3 regions of the Megasphaera massiliensis genome follow, and region 2 is predicted to be linked to each of the others. Evidence: riboswitches for the same ligand, from Rfam matches in the RefSeq annotation. Region 2 holds a riboswitch; each other region holds the start of a gene.

Region 1 (6,142 bases), on a different contig from region 2:
GGCGCCGGAAAAGGGATTGATGATGCACATGTGGGCCGTTGCCTTGCTGGCACCGGGCAATACCTGATAGTGGGCGTAATTGTCGATTTTCGCCAAGGCACGGGCCAAGGCGATGGGATCGTCGATCATGCGTCCCCCTTCTTCATCGGCCATGTATTCCCGCGTCCGCGAGATACCCATTTGGATGACCGACGCCGCTAAGGGCGCTAAGAGAGCCGTTGCGATGAGGGCGATGGGATTGCCGCCTTCGCCGTCATTATCGCGGCCGCTGCCGAAGATGGCAGCCCACTGGGCCATATTGGCAATCATGGCGATGGCACTGGCAAAGGAAGCGACGATGGTACTGATGAGGATGTCGCGGTGAAGGACGTGGCTCATTTCATGGGCCAAAACGCCGCGGATTTCATCTTCATCGAGGAGATTCATGATCCCTGCCGTTGCCGCTACGGCTGCGTGGGACGGATTTCGTCCGGTTGCAAAGGCGTTGGGCACGTCGGTCGGAATGATGTAGACTTTGGGCATAGGCAAATCGGCACGCTGCGCCAAATCGGCTACGATGCGGTACAGATAGTGATCTTCTCCGACTTGTTCGGCCTTATAAGCCCGCAGTACCATGGTATCGCTGAACCAATAGGAGAAGAAATTCATACCCATGGCGATAATAAACATAATCATGACGCCGCTGCGGCCGCCGAAAATGCCGCCCAGAGCCATGAGGATACAGGCCAGGGCCGTCATGAGGAATACCGTTTTCACACTGTTCATAAAACTCACCCTCTTCAAAAAAAGCTAAAGGTCAAAAGGTTAAATCAACTATGACCCTATTATATACGTTCTCAGGTTCATTGTCAACAAAGGCTATTTCAGGATCTCGTTGTTGTAGCGGCGGATGTAGACGATGTAGTCGCCGTCACTGTCCTTTTGGCCGTCAAAGGCGACGGTGATGGAGACGTCGTCTTGTTTCCATTCCACTTCCTTATCGCTCTGTTTGACCGGGAAGTTTTCCATATTGGAATAGATAGTGGCTACGAGGCGGGTGTAAATGGACTTGGCCGTGGCCTTGTCCTTGGTCTTGAAATAGTTGTCAAAGGCAAGGACCCGGCCTTTGGCCGACGTATCAGCGGAGAAGATTTCAATGCCTTCCGTGACGGAAACGTTCTTGACGACCGACGTCCGTTCGGCTTTTTCCGTGAAGGACACGGTGCTGCCGTAGAAGGTCCAATCCGATAAAACCGAGAAGTTGCCGTCAAAATCGGCTCTCGGCATGCCGAGGTACACCGTCTGATAGGCCGTCAAGGGATTGGCCGCGATTTCATCGACGGACTGGTTATAGTCAAAAGCGCCGGCCGAGGCCGTAAGGGCCGTCCACAATAAACCGGCTGCGATTATTTTCTTATACATCATCATAAACCCTCCTTACCAAAAGGGAGCCAAAAGCAGCGAGAACAACGTGAAGATCAAGCGCTGCAGGGGAATCAAAATATACGTAAAAACAGGGGTCATCATCAAGGCGATGAGGATCAGGAAGCTGTAGCGTTCGATGCCAGCCAGCTTATACGACCATTCCGTCGGCAAAAAGCACATCAGGACCCGTGAGCCGTCGAGGGGCGGCAAGGGCAGCATGTTGAAGATAGCGAAGTTGACGTTGTACAAGACGATGAGCTGCAGCACCATGGGCAGGGCCGTCGAGGTGAAGAGGTTCAGCTTGGCGAAAATCAGCTGGACGACGAGGGCGATAAAGCCCGTGATCAGGTTGGATACGGGGCCGGCTAAGGCGACGCAGATCTCCCCTTTCCGCCAGTTGCGGAAGTTGCCGGGGTTGATCATGACCGGTTTCGCCCAGCCAAAGCGGGCTACGAGGAGCATCATCAGTCCTACCGGATCGATGTGAGCTACGGGATTCAGTGTCAGGCGCCCCATCATTCGCGGCGTATCGTCCCCCATCCAGTCTGCGACTTGGGCGTGGGCATATTCGTGAATGACCAGGGCAATGAGCAGGCCGGGGATACCGGCGATAATCGCGAGTATATTAAAATCAAACATTGTATTCTCCTTTCGTATACTTTATATTATACGGTATCTTGCCCTATATAACAAGAGAGGCTGCCGCACACGGGTACGACAGTCTCTCTCAGGTTATGCTGTTTTTATTATCGCTGACGATATTCGTATTCTACATTCTGTTCGACCATGACGGCCTTTTCTTCAATTTCGCGAATCTGGGCAATCATCCGGGCTACGAAGGCTTCGTCTTTGATGGACCGCAGATTGATGCGGACGCTGTAGAAGGCAGACCTCATGGCGGCTCTGGCGTTCATGGCGGCAATGGCCCCGTCAGTGATGACCCAGGCGTTGCCGTAGCGGACGACCTGTTCCGCTAATTGCAGGAGGGCGAAGATGTCCTTCCCCAACTCAAAGGGCGACGTAGCCGCATCTTTAAAGGCCTGCTGGACGATGGCCGCCCGATTGGGCGTATCCTTGGGCAGGCGGACAGAACGGATGACGTTGTCGAAGGCCGCCGCGTCTTCGGCGATGCCTTCGAGATACCGCTGCCGCAGCACCCGGGCCTTATCGCGAATGGAAATCATGAGTTTTTCGATTTCTTCATACCCTTTTTTCCCAATGGTCAGGTTGGCCACCATTTCGACCAAGGCTGCTGCCGACGCAGCCGTCATGGCAGCGATGCCGCCGCCGCCGGGAATAGGTTCTTTCGATGCCGTAACGGTCAGGAGCTCGTCGAGGGGCATCGATTGGAACTTCGTATAATCCATCTTAGAAGAGACCTGTAATGACGCCGTTTTCGTCGATGTCCATGCGGTTGGCCGCCGGGACCTTCGGCAGGCCCGGCATGGTCATGATATTGCTCGTCTGGCAGACGATGAAGCCGGCACCGGTGCAGACGCGGACGTCTTTGACGGTGACCGTAAAGTTTTTGGGAGCACCGAGGAGGGCCGGATTGTCCGACAGGGAATATTGGGTCTTAGCGACGCAGATCGGCATGTGGTCGAGACCGAAGGATTCCAGTTCCTGAATCTGTTTTTTCGCGTTGCCTTCAAAGACGACGCCGTCGCCGCCGTATACTTTTTGGACGATGGCCGTCAGTTTTTCCGGAATGGAGGCGTTGACGTCGTAGATCGGTTTGTACGGCGTCTTGGGCTGTTCCAGCATCTTGAGGACCTTTTCGCCCATTTCGACGCCGCCCTTGCCGCCTTCAGCCCAGCAGTTGTTGAGGGCTGCTTCGACGCCGTAGTCGGCGCAGAGGTCGCGCAGGGCCTGGATTTCCGCATCCGTATCGCTGATGAATTTATTGATGCCGACAACGACGGGAACGTCGAAGAGGCGCATGTTTTCAATGTGTTTGGCAAGATTGGCAAAGCCTTTCTTCAAGGCTTCGACGTTTTCTTCCTGGAGGTTCTTCTTATCGACGCCGCCGTGCATCTTGAGGGCCCGGACGGTAGCGACGATGACGACGGCATCGGGTTTGATCCCGGCGAAACGGCACTTGATGTCCATGAACTTTTCAGCGCCGAGGTCGGCACCGAAACCGGCTTCCGTAACGGCGATGTCGCCCATCTTCATGGCCAGTTTCGTGGCGACGACGGAGTTGCAGCCGTGGGCGATGTTGGCAAAGGGACCGCCATGAACGAGGGCCGGCGTATGTTCGATGGTCTGGACCAGATTCGGTTTGATGGCATCTTTCATGAGGATGGCCATGGCCCCTTCGACGCCGAGCTGACGGGCCGTAACCAAATTTCCGTCCAGGTCATAAGCGACGGTGATGTCCCCCATCCGCTTCTTGAGGTCCATGAGGTCACGGGCTAAGCATAAAGCAGCCATGATTTCCGAAGCGACGGTGATCATGAAGTGGTCTTCCCGAGGGAAGCCGCAGACCTTACCGCCCATGCCGACGACGAGGTTTCTAAGGGCCCGGTCGTTCATATCCATGACCCGCTTCCAGATGATGCGGCGCACGTCGATGCGAAGGGCGTTGCCCTGATGGACGTGGTTGTCGATGGCCGCTGCCAGAAGGTTGTTGGCCGCCGTAATGGCGTGCATGTCACCGGTAAAATGGAGGTTGATGTCTTCCATGGGCAGGACCTGGGAATAACCGCCGCCGGCAGCGCCGCCTTTGATGCCAAAGACAGGGCCCAGAGAGGGTTCGCGCAGGGCGACGACGGCCTTATGGCCCATGTAATTCAAAGCCTGTGCCAAACCAATGGTCGTTAAGGTCTTGCCTTCGCCGGCCGGCGTCGGCGTAATGGCCGTAACCAAGACAAGTTTGCCGTCTTTTTCTTTAGAAAGGCGCTTGATGGCGTCAAAGGAAATCTTAGCCTTGTATTTCCCGTAGAGTTCCAAGTCGTCGTCGGTCAGTCCGACCTTTTTTGCAATGGTCGTAATCGGTTCTAATGTCGTCTGTTGTGCAATTTCGATATCGCTTAATACCTTTGCCATGGTAGTCACTCCTTGTCCGCTGCATAAAAAAAGGCCGCTCCGCTGGTAAGTTGCCCAGACGGTCGGCTTCAAGAAATCATGCTCCCCGTGGTAACTCCACTTCCGTCAGTCACATGATTGTGCATTTATTATACAAAAAAACAGCCCTCGTCGTCAAGGGCTGTTTTTACGTACGGTATGAATGGACGTTGGAACAAGACGCCGCCGGTCTTAGTCCGGAAGGACGGTAATGTCTAAGCGGTCAAAACCGGCCAGGAAACCTTTTACGGTCTTGGCGATGGTTTCACATCCGCCGACGGTCTTGCTTTCGATGTTAAGGGGCATATTGGGGTCGTGGAGGGACATGCGCAGGAGGGCCCAGCCGCCGTCGAATACGAGGCGGACGCCTTCATAAGACGGTTTGGCAATGGCAATGCCCTTTTCTTCGGCCCGCTGTTCAAAGGCCTTGAGGACGTCAGCCCCGTAGGCCTGTACGTCGCCGTCACCGGTGATCTTAAGGCGATATTCCACGCCTTCCGCAGGCTGGCCGAGGGCTTTGATGAGGTCGCCTAAGGGTTTTCCGGCCTTCTTGGCTTTGGCGGCAGCCATGAGGAGTTTGACGGCCAAATAAGCGCCGTCGTCGAGGTAGTAATTTTCGCTTAAGGCGCCGTGGCCCGACGTTTCGATGGCCAAGGGCGATACGGTGCCGGCCTTGTTGAGGCGGATACATTCGTCGATGACGTTCTTATAGCCCCGCATGTAACGATGATGGACGAGGTGCAGTTCGTCCTGAAGGAAGGTCGTCAATTCATCGGACGTGACCGAGTCGGTAATGATGGTACTGCCCGGATAGTCCGGCGCCAAAATGGCAGCCATCATGGCGATGAGGGCGTTGCGGTTGATTTCTTCCCCACTGGGCAGGACGGCGCTCATGCGGTCGACGTCGGTATCGAAGATGAGGCCCAGGTCGGCCTTGTTGTCGAGGACGGCTTTCCGGATGGAGGCCATGGCTTCTTTGTTTTCCGGATTGGGGATATGGTTCGGGAAGTGGCCGTCCGGTTCGAGGAACTGGCTCCCCGTCGTATCGGCGCCGAGAGGTGCCAAGACCTTCGTCGCAAAGAAACCGCCGCTGCCGTTGCCGGCGTCGACGACGATGTGCATCCCTTCTAAGGGGCGGTCGAACATGCCGGCACAGAGGCCGGCGCAGATCTTCTGACGCAGGTGGAGGGCGTAGCGTTCAATGAGGTCCAAAGAGGCGATGGCTGCCGTCGATACGGCCGTTGCCGTAAGGTTCGACGCCAGCGTCAGGACTTCTTTGACCTCCTTCTTTTCAAGGCCGCCGTCCTTGGTAAAGAATTTGAGGCCGTTTCGATTGTACGGCAAGTGGCTGGCCGTGATCATGATGGACCCGTCCATGGCCGTGTCTTCAAAAATGATGGACATGAACATGGCCGGCGTCGATGCCAGACCGCAGTCCGTAACGTAAACGCCCCGGCCGAGGAGACCGGCAAAGACGGCTTCTTTCATCATATCAGCCGAGATGCGCGAGTCGTGACCGACGGCGATGCGTAAGTCCCCTTCCTTTTTTCCCAGCTTCTGCGCTAAAAATTTGGCAAAGCCGGCGGCAATGCGGTTGACCGCTTCCGGCGTCAGGTTGACCTTTTCGTCAGGGACGCCTTCGACGGCGATGCCGCGGACGTCACTGCCATTC
Region 2 (6,142 bases):
GTACGAAGGCTACATCAGCCGTCAGATGGAACAGGTCGATAAGATGAACCGTCTGGAAAAGAAGAAAATGCCCAAAGACATCGTCTATGCCGACATCGACACTTTGTCTGCCGAAGCGCGGCAGAAGCTCGATGAAATCCGCCCCTTGTCCTTAGGTCAGGCCAGCCGTATTTCCGGCGTTTCACCGGCCGATATTACGGCCCTTCTGATTCTCTTGGAACAACACAACCGGGGGGATAAGTGATATGTTTGGCAGTGAATTACAATCGGCTCTTACAGCCATGGGACTTTCGGTTACGGAGGAACAGCTCCGCCAATTCGACGTCTTTCATGAACAATTAATTGAAACCAATAAGGTCATGAACCTGACGGCCATTACCGAGCCTAAAGAAGTAGCGATAAAACACATGGCCGACAGTCTTTCCTGTTATGAAGCGGATTGCTTTACGCCGGGGGCGTCCGTTCTTGATTTGGGAACCGGCGCCGGTTTTCCCGGCCTGCCCCTGCTCATCTATCGCCCGGATTTGAAGGTTACCTTTTTTGACTCCCTGCAAAAGAGACTTACTTTTTTGCAGAACTTGGTCGATCAATTGGGACTTACTGCCGATTTCCTTCACGGTCGGGCCGAAGAGGCGGCCCATCAGCCTATCTACCGCAGTGCCTTTGACGTCGTGACCAGCCGAGCCGTGGCTCGTTTAAATATTCTGGCCGAATGGGCTCTGCCCTATGTCAAACAGGACGGTTATTTCATTTCTTTAAAGGGCGCCCAGTATGAGGACGAACTGAAAGAAGCTGAAAAGGCCTTGAAGATTTTAGGCGGTACGGTGGACCATGTGAAGGCCGTTCAGCTTCCGGGACTCGATGAGGTGCGGGCCGTCATCTATATTCAAAAGACTGGCGAAAGTCCTAAAAAATATCCGCGCAAGCCGAAAATGGCTGTAAAAAATCCTTTATAAAGGAGAGGTGCAATTATGTCTTTGAAAAAAATGATTTGTTTGGCTGCTGCTGCCTGTATGACGATGGCAGCGCCGGTCTTTGCCGATGAACTGCAGAAACCGGATATCGAGGCTCATGCAGCCTATGTCATGGATGCCGATACGGGGGATGAACTCTATGCGAAAAATGCCGATGACCTGGCCTATCCCGGCAGTACGACGAAAATTATGACGGCCATCCTCGGCATTGAGCTCGGGAAGAGTCAAAATCTGATGGATAAACCCCTTAATATTACGAATGATATCTATGACATCGAAAGTGATGCTTCGGTCCTCGGCATCAAACCGGGCGATCAGATTACCCTCAGTAATGGCATGACCGGCATGATGCTCGTATCGGGCTGTGATGCGGCCGTTGCCGTCGCCGAAACGGTGACGCCGACAGAATCTGATTTTGTCGCCAAGATGAATGAAAAAGCAGCTGCTTTAGGCGCTTCTCATACGCACTTTGCCAATCCTCACGGCCTTCCCGATACGAACCATTACTCGACGGCTCGCGACATGGCTGTTATCGCTGCCTATGGCATGAAGATTCCTGAATTTCAGGATATGGTCAGCCGAAGCGAATTCGACATGCCCTATATGGACGGCGGATTTAAGCACTGCACGTCGACCAACGAGTTTTTGACCAGCGGCTTTTCCGGCGCCAACGGCATCAAGACCGGTACGACCAATGCCGGTGGTCCTTGTCTTGTCGTTTCGGCAACGAGAGACGGTCGGACGGTCATCGCATCGATCATGAATTCGAGTGACCGCTATGGCGATGCCCAGAAACTGATGACCTACGCTTTTTCGGCTCTGAAAGATGCGGAACCGGCAGAAAATGTCTACATCGTGCGCCATGCACCGGCAGGCCAGACCTTATCGGATATTCAGGAAAAGCAGCAGCAGGCTGCTGAATTAGCCGCTCAGCAGGGGCAGGAACAATCGTCGAGTGCAGCAACGACACAAAAAGCTGCCGGCCAGTCACAGGAATCGAAGGATTACGTTCCTTTTTCTCCGGCCGCTTAAAATTTGATATTGACAAAATAAATCAATATTCGTATAATAACATCAGCAGATTCGTACAGGACTGACGGATTCAAGTGGAGCAACCACGTGAACTGTACGAAGCCATTTCATGCCGACCGTCTGGGCAAGTGTATGCTACTAACATATTCTTGGGCCCGGGGGTCGGTATATTTTTTTTCAGACCTCTTGGCTCCCTACCTGGAAGGAGATAATGGATCATGAAAAGAAATCGTTGGCTCATCGCTTTGTCGGCTATCGGCCTCCATATTTGTATCGGCAGTGTCTACGCTTGGAGCGTTTTGACCAAGCCGATCATGGAAGCTATGGGCTTTAGCCTGCAGGAAACGACGTGGACTTTTTCTTTAGCTATTTTATTCCTCGGATTGTCGGCCGGTTTCTTGGGCAGTTTTGTTCAAAAAATCGGACCTCGCAAATCCGGGCTCTTGTCGATGACCTTCTTCGTCTTGGCTATGTTCGGTACGGCAGCTGCCCTCTACCTGCACAGCCTGCCCATGCTCTACTTGTTCTACGGCGTCATCGGCGGCATCGGCCTGGGGACGGGCTACATTACGCCGGTATCGACGTTGGTTAAGTGGTTCCCTGAAAACCGCGGCTTTGCAACGGGTTTGGCTATCATGGGCTTCGGTTTTGCCAGCTTGATTGCAGGTCCTGCCATGCAAATTCTGGTTCAGTCTTTTGGTCTGGTGGCTAATTTCATCATCCTCGGTATTGTATATATGGTCATTATGACGGCCTCTTCCTTATATTTAGCGCCTCCCGAAGAAGATTCGGCAGCGGCTGCTGAAAAGAAATCGAACGTTGAATATGCCGATGCACAGCCTCAGTTTACCGTTCGCGACTCCATGAAAACGTGGCAGTTCTACGCCATTTGGTGGCTCTTCTTTACGAACATTACCTGCGGCATCGCCCTCTTGGCCGTCGCTTCTCCCATGGCCCAGGATGTCGTCGGCATGTCTCCCATGGCAGCAGCTTCTATGGTCGGCCTCATCGGTCTCTTGAACGGTGCCGGCCGCATTGCTTGGGCTACCGTTTCCGACTATATCGGCCGTTCGTCGACATATGTCTTATTCTTCGCCATTGAAATCCTGGCCTTCTGGCAGCTTGCCAATGTAACCAGCGCTTTCAGCTTCCAAATCCTCCTCCTGCTCATCATTACTTGCTATGGCGGCGGTTTTTCCTGCATGCCGGCTTACCTCAGCGACCTTTTTGGGACCAAGTATCTCAGCGCCATTCACGGCCGTATCCTGACGGCTTGGGGGGCTGCCGGCGTTGCCGGTCCGGTCTTGGTATCGATCATCAAAGAAACGACGAACAGCTACGCTACGACGCTGTACTTCTTCGTCGGAGCCTTCGTAGTGGCTTTGGTACTGATGGCATTCTTGAAATACCAGACCCGTCACGGAATTGAAACGACGGCCCAGCCGTCTCGGAGTACCGGTATGTAAGTGCTTTCTTAAATAGAAATGATTGACCCGACCGATTCATCATCGGGTTATGGAAGTTCATGGAAGGAAATTGTCCCTTATATGACAGTTTCCTTCTTTTTTTTATTTCTATGTGAATAAAATCACTTGAATGAGCTGAGCACATAAATGAACGAATTTGATTGCTTTTTGATTATAATGGTTGTATTTGATTGAAAATGAATGAAATTAACGATATAATATGGCGAGAGGAGGCTGGAAAAGGAAGTGATGCGATGCTGACTGAAGAAAGACATGAAAAAATAATGCGACTCGTCAATACGAGCGGAGCCGTATCTGTTCAGGATTTAGTTAGTTTTTTGAACATCTCGGAATCGACAGTCCGAAGGGATTTACTGACCCTTGATCGGGAAGGCCGCCTGCGCCGTGTTCATGGCGGAGCGACGACGCTTCGAGACGATTCTTTATATGAAGCGGATATGGAGAATTTGCAGGATAAATATTCTATTCATATGAGTGAAAAGCGGCGTATTGCTCAGTATGCAGCCCGACTGATTCATAAAGAGGACTTTGTATATCTCGATGCCGGTTCGACGACGGAACAGCTCGTCGAGTTCCTGGCCGGTTCAGAAGCGACATTTGTTACGAACAGTATTCCCTTGGCACAGAAATTAGGCCGCATCGGCGGCAGGGTCTATATCGTTCCCGGACGAGTGAAGGGCGATACGGAAGCCATCGTCGGCAGTGAAATGAGAGACATGATTGGCCGATACCATTTTACCAAAGGATTTTTTGGTGCCAACGGCATTGCAGTCCATTCCGGCTGCACGACGCCCGATGATGAAGAGGCCGTTTGTAAAAGAGCCGCTTTGGGGCAGTGCTTGGATCGCTTTGTCTTGGCCGATTCCAGTAAGTTCGGCTTATCTTCACATATTACATTTGCAGAATTGTCAATGGTTACGCTGATTACGGCGCGGGACGATGACAGCCTCGATTACAAACCGTATCAGCAAATTACGGAGGTGCATATCCTGTGATTTATACAGTTACGTTCAACCCATCCTTAGATTATGTTGTCCATATGAAGAAGTTTACAGCCGGTGATATCAATCGGGCAGAGCAAGAAATGATTTATCCCGGTGGCAAGGGCATCAATGTATCCCTCGTTCTCGGCAACCTTCACATCCCGTCTAAGATGCTGGGCTTTGTGGCCGGCTTTACGGGTAAGGAAATCGAACGCCTGGCTAAAGAAAACGGCGGGGATACGGATTTTATCCTCCTCGATGAAGGATGCTCGCGCATTAACCTCAAGGTCAGTGCCGATGACGAAACGGCTGTTAACGGCATGGGTCCGAATATTCCTGAAGATAAGCTCAATGCCCTTTTGGCGCAAATCGATGCCATTGCGGATGGTGATACATTGGTCTTGGCCGGCAGTATTCCCAGTGATATTCCAGACGATATCTATGAACAGATCTTGAAGCGCCTTCAAGGCCGGGATATTCGCGTCGTCGTCGATGCTACAGGCGACTTATTGAAAAATGTCATTAAATATAAACCATTCCTCATTAAGCCCAATAATTTTGAATTAGGCGAACTGTTCAGCGTCGATCTCAAGACGGATGATGAAATCATCGTCTGCGCTAAACAGCTGCAGGCTATGGGGGCCCGCAACGTCCTCGTTTCTCTCGGGGGAGACGGTGCGCTTCTTCTCGGCGAAGACGGAAAAGTATACCGCCGTCCGTCCCCGAAGGGCACACTGGTCAACTCTGTCGGTGCCGGAGACAGTATGGTCGCCGGATTCCTGGCCGGTTTTGAATCGGCTAAGGGAGACCTCAATGAAGCTTTGAAGATGGGTATCAGCGCCGGCAGTGCTTCGGCCTTTAATGAATGGCTGGCAACGGAATCCCAGATTCGGGACATTTATTCCCAGTTATAAGTGAATTTGTACTTTTTGTATTAGAGAATTGAATGGTATAGAGAATTAAATCGAGAAGGAGTGATGTAGATGCGTATTGTAGATTTACTCAAGAAGCAGAGCATTGACCTTAATGCCGCTGTTGCCGATAAGACAGCGGCCATTGGCCACCTCGTCGACCTCATGGATGCCGGCGGTAATTTGAATGACAAAGAGCTGTACAAAGAACGTGTTCTGGCTCGTGAAGCCGAAGGCAGCACGGGTATCGGCGAAGGCATTGCCATTCCTCATGCCAAGACGGAAGCCGTAAACGAACCGGGGCTGGCCTCGATGATCGTTCGTGACGGCGTCGATTACGAAAGCCTCGACGACGAACCGGCTCATCTGTTTTTCATGATTGCAGCCCCGGCCGGCGGTGCAGACGTCCACTTGGAAGTATTGAGCCGTTTGAGCCGTATGCTGATGGATGATGATTTTCGCAATGCCTTGATGCAGGCTAAGACGCCGGAAGAATACCTTGCGACGATCGATAAGGCCGAAGCCGAACAGATTGAAGCCGAAGCCGCAGAAGCGGCCGCTGAAGCCGCTGCGGAAGAAGCACCGGCCGTAGAAGCGGCTCCATCCGAACGACCCTTCATCGTCGGCGTTACGGCTTGCCCGACGGGCATTGCCCATACTTATATGGCTGCCGAAGCGTTGGAAAATAAGGCCGCTGCCATGGGCGTCGACATCAAAGTCGAAACCAATGGTTCCGGCGGGGTTAAAAATCACCT
Region 3 (6,142 bases), on a different contig from region 2:
TTCCTCGATTCTCTGGGGCTGGCCACGGGCAGTATCTTGAGCCGCCTCATGGGCTGGCATGTGCCTTCTGATGTACAGCAGGCCTATGAAATGGCGTATCCGCAAAAGGCGGCGGCCATGGATTTTAAGGAGGCCGTGAACGATCTCGATGAAGACCAGCTGGATGGCTTTATCAGTGGCGTCAAGGGCAAGCTCTTTGAAATCAAGTACACCGATTACCTCAATGACGGGAGGCTACCGGCAGGGTACCATGCGGAAATGGCGCAGTCGGCGACTGAACCCGGATGGGATATTGCCATTCGCGACGCCGACGGCAATGTCGATGAGGTGCTGCAGCTGAAGGCGACGGAGTCTGCCGAATACATCGGTCATGCGCTGGAACGGTATCCTTACATCGATATCGTCTCGACAGAGGAAGTGTACAGCGAAGTGACCATGGGCGATATGGCCGAACACGTCATCAACAGCGGCATATCCAATGAGGAATTGACCCAGTACGTTCAGGATACGGTCATGGTCGGTGCCGATGTCAGTCATGAAAGTTTCCTGCCGTCCATCATTCCCTATGCCATCATCGCCTATTCAGTGGCTAAACAAAAAGATCTGTCTGAGTACAAGAAGGGAAAAGAATTTGGCCGCCGCTCGCTCCTTTCTTACGTCTGTCATGTATTGGGCGTGACCGTCGGCGCTTTTACCCATACGTGGTGGCTTATTCCGGTGACGTCTGTCGGCCTGCGCCTTGCCAATCGTCACGGTGCTAAAAAGTATGCTGCTTACCGGTCCTTAGCCCGCTATGCCAGGAATAATGAACGGGTTCTCTATCGGTATACAAAGAAGTCGCGGTGGCGCAGTATACTGGAAGGACAGCTCCTGGCACCGGAGTAATCTTTACATCTTCATAGAAGGCCTGAATTTAATAAGGAGAGATATTTTAAGTACATTGCAGGAATCGTCGACGTTATGATTCTGACCAAGCAATGTACTTAATTTTTATTGTTTTTACGAATTCTTGATTTTGTCAATAGGGCGATTGTATAATAATAGTGGCTAATAATATCATTATGATTAATTCTTTAATATATGGTGACTTAGAGTAGTGTGAAAGTGAGCGATGTGCATGATTAGTTATAATGGCAAAGGCGGTCTGAATACGCTGGCAGTCGGCCTCGATAAGAGGCTGTCGACCCTGCGTCAGCTGCCCCAGGATGACGTCGTCCTGATCCGGGCCTATACGGAGCAACACCCGGAACTTTTACAGTATACGTCTCTCCACGTATTTCACTGCCTGTCAGACGGGGAGCCGAAAACGTACTTCCTCATCGGTCTGGAGGGGAAACCGGTCCGTTATTCGACGTATGAAGATTTCCGCATGGCCCAGCGGCTGATGGCGGCGGCCATGAAAGAAGGCGTCCGCGAGCTGGCCATCATGGCCGATACCCTGGAAATGGATATGGCGTCTCTTCTCGACGGGCTTTTGTACCGCAATTATGAATTTACCCATTATAAGAGCGATAAACACAGCCGAACCGTCAGCAGTATCAATATTCTGTCGCGCAGCATGAGAGCTCAGGAATTCAATTCCATGTGCTATCGCTACACGTCGATGTATGAAGGCGTCTATGAAGCCCGCGACTTGATCAATATGCCGTCTAACGATTTGACGCCGAGGAAGTTTGCCGATATCGTGGCCGATACGCTGAAGGGCGATCACATCCTCATTGAATCGCTGAATAAATGGGCCTTGGAAAAACGCCACATGGGCGGTATCGTCGCCGTCGGCAAGGGCAGCATGAATCCGCCCCAGCTGGTATCCATTGCCTATCAGGGCGATCCTAACAGCCGGGAAGTCCTGGGCATCGTCGGCAAGGGCGTTACCTATGACAGCGGCGGTCTCTCCTTAAAGAGCCACAAGGGCCTGGAATTTATGAAAAGCGATATGGCCGGGGCGGCTGCTGCTGTCGGTGTCATTCGGGCCCTCATGCTGCTTCGCTATCCCGTCAATGTGCTGGCCGTTTTGCCCCTCGTTGAAAATATTCCTTCCGGCATGGCCTATCACGTCGACGACATCTTGACCATGTATAACGGCAAGACCGTTGAAGTCAAGAATACCGATGCCGAAGGGCGGCTCATTTTGGCCGACGCCTTGACCTATGCTCAGGAAAAAGGGGCGACGCGCCTCATCGACCTGGCGACCCTGACCGGGGCTTGTGTGACGGCCTTGGGATCGGTGCGGACGGGCATGGTCGGAAACGATCAGGAATGGATGAACCGCTTCTTTAAAGTCGCGACGGAAGCCCATGAAAAGATTTGGCAGCTGCCGGCTGATGAAGAATATGAAAGCCTTTTGAAAAGCAGTGTAGCCGACATGAAGAACGTCGGCGGTCCTGAAGCCGGGGCGATTACGGCCGGTCTCTTCTTGAAGCAGTTCGTAAAGGACGGGACGCCGTGGATCCACCTCGACATCGCCGGTCCTGCTTTCCGGGAAAAGGCCGATGAAACGGGATTTGTCGGCGCCACGGGCGTCGGCATTAAATCGATTCTGCACTTACTGCAGGGAGGTGTACCGTGATAGTCGATCTTCATATGCATACAACCTGCTCGGACGGTGTCTATACGCCGGAACAGCTGACCAAGATGGCCGTCGATGCCGGGCTCGACGTCATCGCTATTTCGGACCACGATACGGTGGCTGCCTACGACGGCAGTCATGAGCTGAATCCGGGCGTCCGCATCATTCGGGCCATTGAAATAAGCTCTGAATACGACGGCGAAGATGTCCATATTTTAGGCTACGGGATCAATCCCGACGATGAAGCCATGCAGGAATACTGCCGCGAGTTCAAGCAGCGGCGCTTTGACCGGGCCATGGAAATCGTCGACCGCTGCCTGAAAAACGGCTATGACATCGACCGCAAGGTCGTCGAAGACATGGTTCATAAGGGCGGTACCATCGGCCGTCCCCATATTGCCCGCATGCTCGTCGAAAAGGGCTATTTCCCTGATGTAAAGACGGTCTTTGACAAGGTTCTGTATCATGGCGGCCCCCTCTATGTGCCCTATACGCGGCGGACCATCGATGAATGTGTGGCCCTCATCCGCAAGGTCGGGGGACTGGCCGTCTTAGCCCATCCGGGCCTCTTGAAGCGGACCTTGGATGAAGTCCTGACCCATGATTTCGACGGTGTCGAAGTCTATCATCCAAAGAACCGCGGCCGTTTCGACGAATTTTTGGAATTAGCCAAAAAACGCAATTGGTATATCAGCGGCGGCTCTGATTTTCACGGGACCGTCGGCCGTTTCCCAGAAAAGCTCGGCATCTTTACCGTCGATGCTGAAAAGGTACAGGCTTTGTTGTCTCACGTACCCTAATAAAGGCAGGTGACAGACATGGAAGTTGTCGGTTTTATCGGCGCCAGCGGGACGGGGAAGAGCCACCATGCCCTGGTCGTCGCCTACGATTACGATATTCAGACCATCATTGATGACGGACTCCTTATCGATCACAACCGCATCGTTGCCGGCCGGTCGGCCAAGGACGAAACGAATCGCCTCAAGGCTGTGCGCCGCGCCGTATTCAATAACCCGGACGACGCCGCTGCCATGAAGGCAGCCTTAGCCAAAGCAGCTCCTGAAAAACTGCTCATCCTGGGAACGTCGCGGCACATGATTCACCGCATCTGCGAAGCCCTCGAGCTTCCGGAACCGGCGCGGTTCATCCGTATCGAAGACGTCTCGTGCTCGGAGGAAATCGAAAAGGCTCAAAGTATCCGCATCAAAGAGGGAACGCATATCATCCCCGTGCCGACGATGGAGCTGAAACCCCATTTTCGCGGCTATCTGCTGGATTCGATCCGTTCTTTCTTTTATGACAACAACGGCAAGAAATTGTCGCCCTTCGAGCGTTCCGTCGTTCGTCCCATCTTCAGTTATTATGGGAAACTGACGTTTTCCAACGACGTCCTTGAAAGCCTGGTCCGCCATGCTTTGAGTCAAAATGAAGGCGTGACCAAGATCAACCGACTGAAGGTGGCTATCAACTATAACTCGACGCGCAACGGTCTGGCTATTATCTTGTCCCTGACCATTGCCTACGGAGAAAATATAAAGAAACTCATGAGCCGTATCCGCCGCGATATCCAGCACGAAGTGGAATATACGACGGGCATGGCTGTGGAAATCCTCAAGATTACCGTGCGCGACATTTCGCCGCAGCCTCCGGAAGAGGAATCATAGAGGGTACGACCTGAAAGGGGCTGCTGACGGCAGCTCCTTTTTCTTGACAGCCTGAATCGGCGGACGGTATAATAAGGTGAAGCATGTGACTGACGGAAGTGGAGTTACCACGGGGAGCATGATTCATAAGAGCCGACCGTCTGGGCGAAACGTTCCAGAAGTGTCGGTATTTTTTTATTTTGGGTCTATCAGGAGGTATCACGATGAACGAACTGAAATTAAAATACGGCTGCAACCCGAACCAGTCGTCGTCCCGGGTCTATATGAAGGATGGCAGCGCCCTTCCTTTTACGGTCCTTTGCGGCCGTCCCGGCTATATTAATTTGCTCGACGCCTTTAACAGCTATCAGTTGGTCAAGGAATTGAAAGAAGCGACAGGCCTTCCGGCAGCGGCTTCCTTCAAGCACGTCAGCCCGGCCGGCGCCGCCGTTGCCACGGAGATGAGTGATACCCTGAAGAAGATATATTGGGTCGATGATCTGCCCTTGTCGCCCTTGGCTACGGCCTATGCCTGCGCCCGCGGTGCCGATCGCATGAGTTCTTACGGCGATTTCGTTGCCCTCTCCGATGTCTGCGACGTCGAAACGGCAACCCTCTTGAAGCGCGAAGTATCGGACGGCGTCATTGCGCCCGGCTACAGCGACGAAGCCCTGGCTATTTTAAAGACTAAGAAAAAGGGCAATTACTGCGTCCTTCAGATCAATGCCGATTACAAGCCCCAGCCTGTCGAATCGAAAGAAGTCTACGGCGTCACCTTTGAACAGGAACGAAATGAAGCCAAGATCACGGCCGATATGCTGCAGAACATCCCGACGCAGAACAAGGACATCCCGGCGGCCGCTCAGCGCGATCTCATCATCGCCCTCATTACCTTAAAATACACCCAGTCCAACTCCGTCTGCTACGTAAAAGACGGCATGACCATCGGTGTCGGCGCTGGTCAGCAGTCCCGCGTCCACTGCACCCGTCTGGCCGGCAATAAGGCCGACGTATGGTGGCTCCGTCAGAACCCGAAAGTCTTGAACCTGCCCTTCCGCGACGACGTCCGTCGTCCGAACCGGGACAATGCCATCGACGTCTACATCTCCGACGATTACGAAGACGTCTTGGCTGACGGTATCTGGCAGGATCTCTTTACGGAAAAACCGCAGCCCCTTACGCGGGAAGAAAAGAAAGCCTGGATTGCCCAGCTCCACGGCGTAGCCCTTGGCAGTGATGCTTTCTTCCCCTTTGGCGATAACATCGAACGGGCTCATCGCAGCGGCGTCGATTACATCGCCCAGGCCGGTGGTTCAATCCGCGACGACAATGTCATCGAAACGTGCGATAAATATGGAATTGCCATGGCTATGACCGGCCTGCGCCTCTTCCATCATTAAACAAAATACCCTTGCGGCAACTGTAAGATAGGTTTTCGCAGATTTGGGCCCATGGTGAGACTTCCCGTCGTCATCGTGGGCCCTTGCTGTATGTACCATTATGCTCGATGATGAAGAAGGGGGGATCGCATTTTTTTAGATAATTTTGCCAAGGTTCCTCTGCGGCGATATAATGAACATATATTATATAGATAAATAAGGAGGGAATTCTATGACACAATATAGGTCGGTCTGCCCCTATGACTGTCCCGACGCCTGCGGCCTCTTGGTCGACGTTGAAGACGGTCGCGTCGTCTCGGTGAAGGGCGATGAAAGCCATCCCTTTACGCGGGGGACGATATGCCCGAAGATGGCTCACTATGAACGGACGGTCTATTCGCCGCGGCGGCTGACGACGCCGCTCAAGCGGACGGGACCGAAGGGGAGCGGGAAATTTGAGCCCATCTCGTGGGATCAGGCCCTAGCTGAAATCGCAGCTTCGTGGAAAAAAATTATTGCCGAAGAGGGACCAGAAGCCATCTTGCCGTACT

What was found. Region 2 has a riboswitch for ZMP and ZTP ahead of UCI88_RS04135 (L-lactate MFS transporter). Riboswitches for the same ligand answer to the same signal wherever they lie in the genome.
Region 1: another riboswitch for ZMP and ZTP. It lies ahead of UCI88_RS05345 (formate--tetrahydrofolate ligase); the one in region 2 lies ahead of UCI88_RS04135 (L-lactate MFS transporter).
Region 3: another riboswitch for ZMP and ZTP. It lies ahead of UCI88_RS02160 (phosphoribosylaminoimidazolecarboxamide formyltransferase); the one in region 2 lies ahead of UCI88_RS04135 (L-lactate MFS transporter).

Annotation. Positions count from the first base shown of each region.
Region 1 covers NZ_JAXIXE010000027.1:104,377-110,518, reverse strand. Annotated here, with positions in the region: gene htpX (zinc metalloprotease HtpX) at 1-765, opposite strand, end outside; gene UCI88_RS05360 (hypothetical protein) at 859-1,407, opposite strand; gene UCI88_RS05355 (site-2 protease family protein) at 1,417-2,043, opposite strand; gene UCI88_RS05350 (cyclodeaminase/cyclohydrolase family protein) at 2,151-2,771, opposite strand; gene UCI88_RS05345 (formate--tetrahydrofolate ligase) at 2,773-4,452, opposite strand; ZMP/ZTP riboswitch at 4,498-4,575, opposite strand; gene UCI88_RS05340 (phosphohexomutase domain-containing protein) at 4,663-6,142, opposite strand, start outside.
Region 2 covers NZ_JAXIXE010000018.1:29,614-35,755, reverse strand. Annotated here, with positions in the region: gene mnmG (tRNA uridine-5-carboxymethylaminomethyl(34) synthesis enzyme MnmG) at 1-244, shown strand, start outside; gene rsmG (16S rRNA (guanine(527)-N(7))-methyltransferase RsmG) at 246-956, shown strand; gene UCI88_RS04140 (D-alanyl-D-alanine carboxypeptidase family protein) at 972-2,006, shown strand; ZMP/ZTP riboswitch at 2,054-2,139, shown strand; gene UCI88_RS04135 (L-lactate MFS transporter) at 2,225-3,472, shown strand; gene UCI88_RS04130 (DeoR/GlpR family DNA-binding transcription regulator) at 3,727-4,488, shown strand; gene pfkB (1-phosphofructokinase) at 4,485-5,390, shown strand; gene UCI88_RS04120 (PTS fructose transporter subunit IIABC) at 5,460-6,142, shown strand, end outside.
Region 3 covers NZ_JAXIXE010000014.1:28,295-34,436, reverse strand. Annotated here, with positions in the region: gene UCI88_RS02180 (hypothetical protein) at 1-885, shown strand, start outside; gene UCI88_RS02175 (leucyl aminopeptidase) at 1,118-2,569, shown strand; gene UCI88_RS02170 (PHP domain-containing protein) at 2,566-3,369, shown strand; gene UCI88_RS02165 (Asp23/Gls24 family envelope stress response protein) at 3,388-4,233, shown strand; ZMP/ZTP riboswitch at 4,309-4,386, shown strand; gene UCI88_RS02160 (phosphoribosylaminoimidazolecarboxamide formyltransferase) at 4,437-5,612, shown strand; gene UCI88_RS02155 (molybdopterin-containing oxidoreductase family protein) at 5,824-6,142, shown strand, end outside.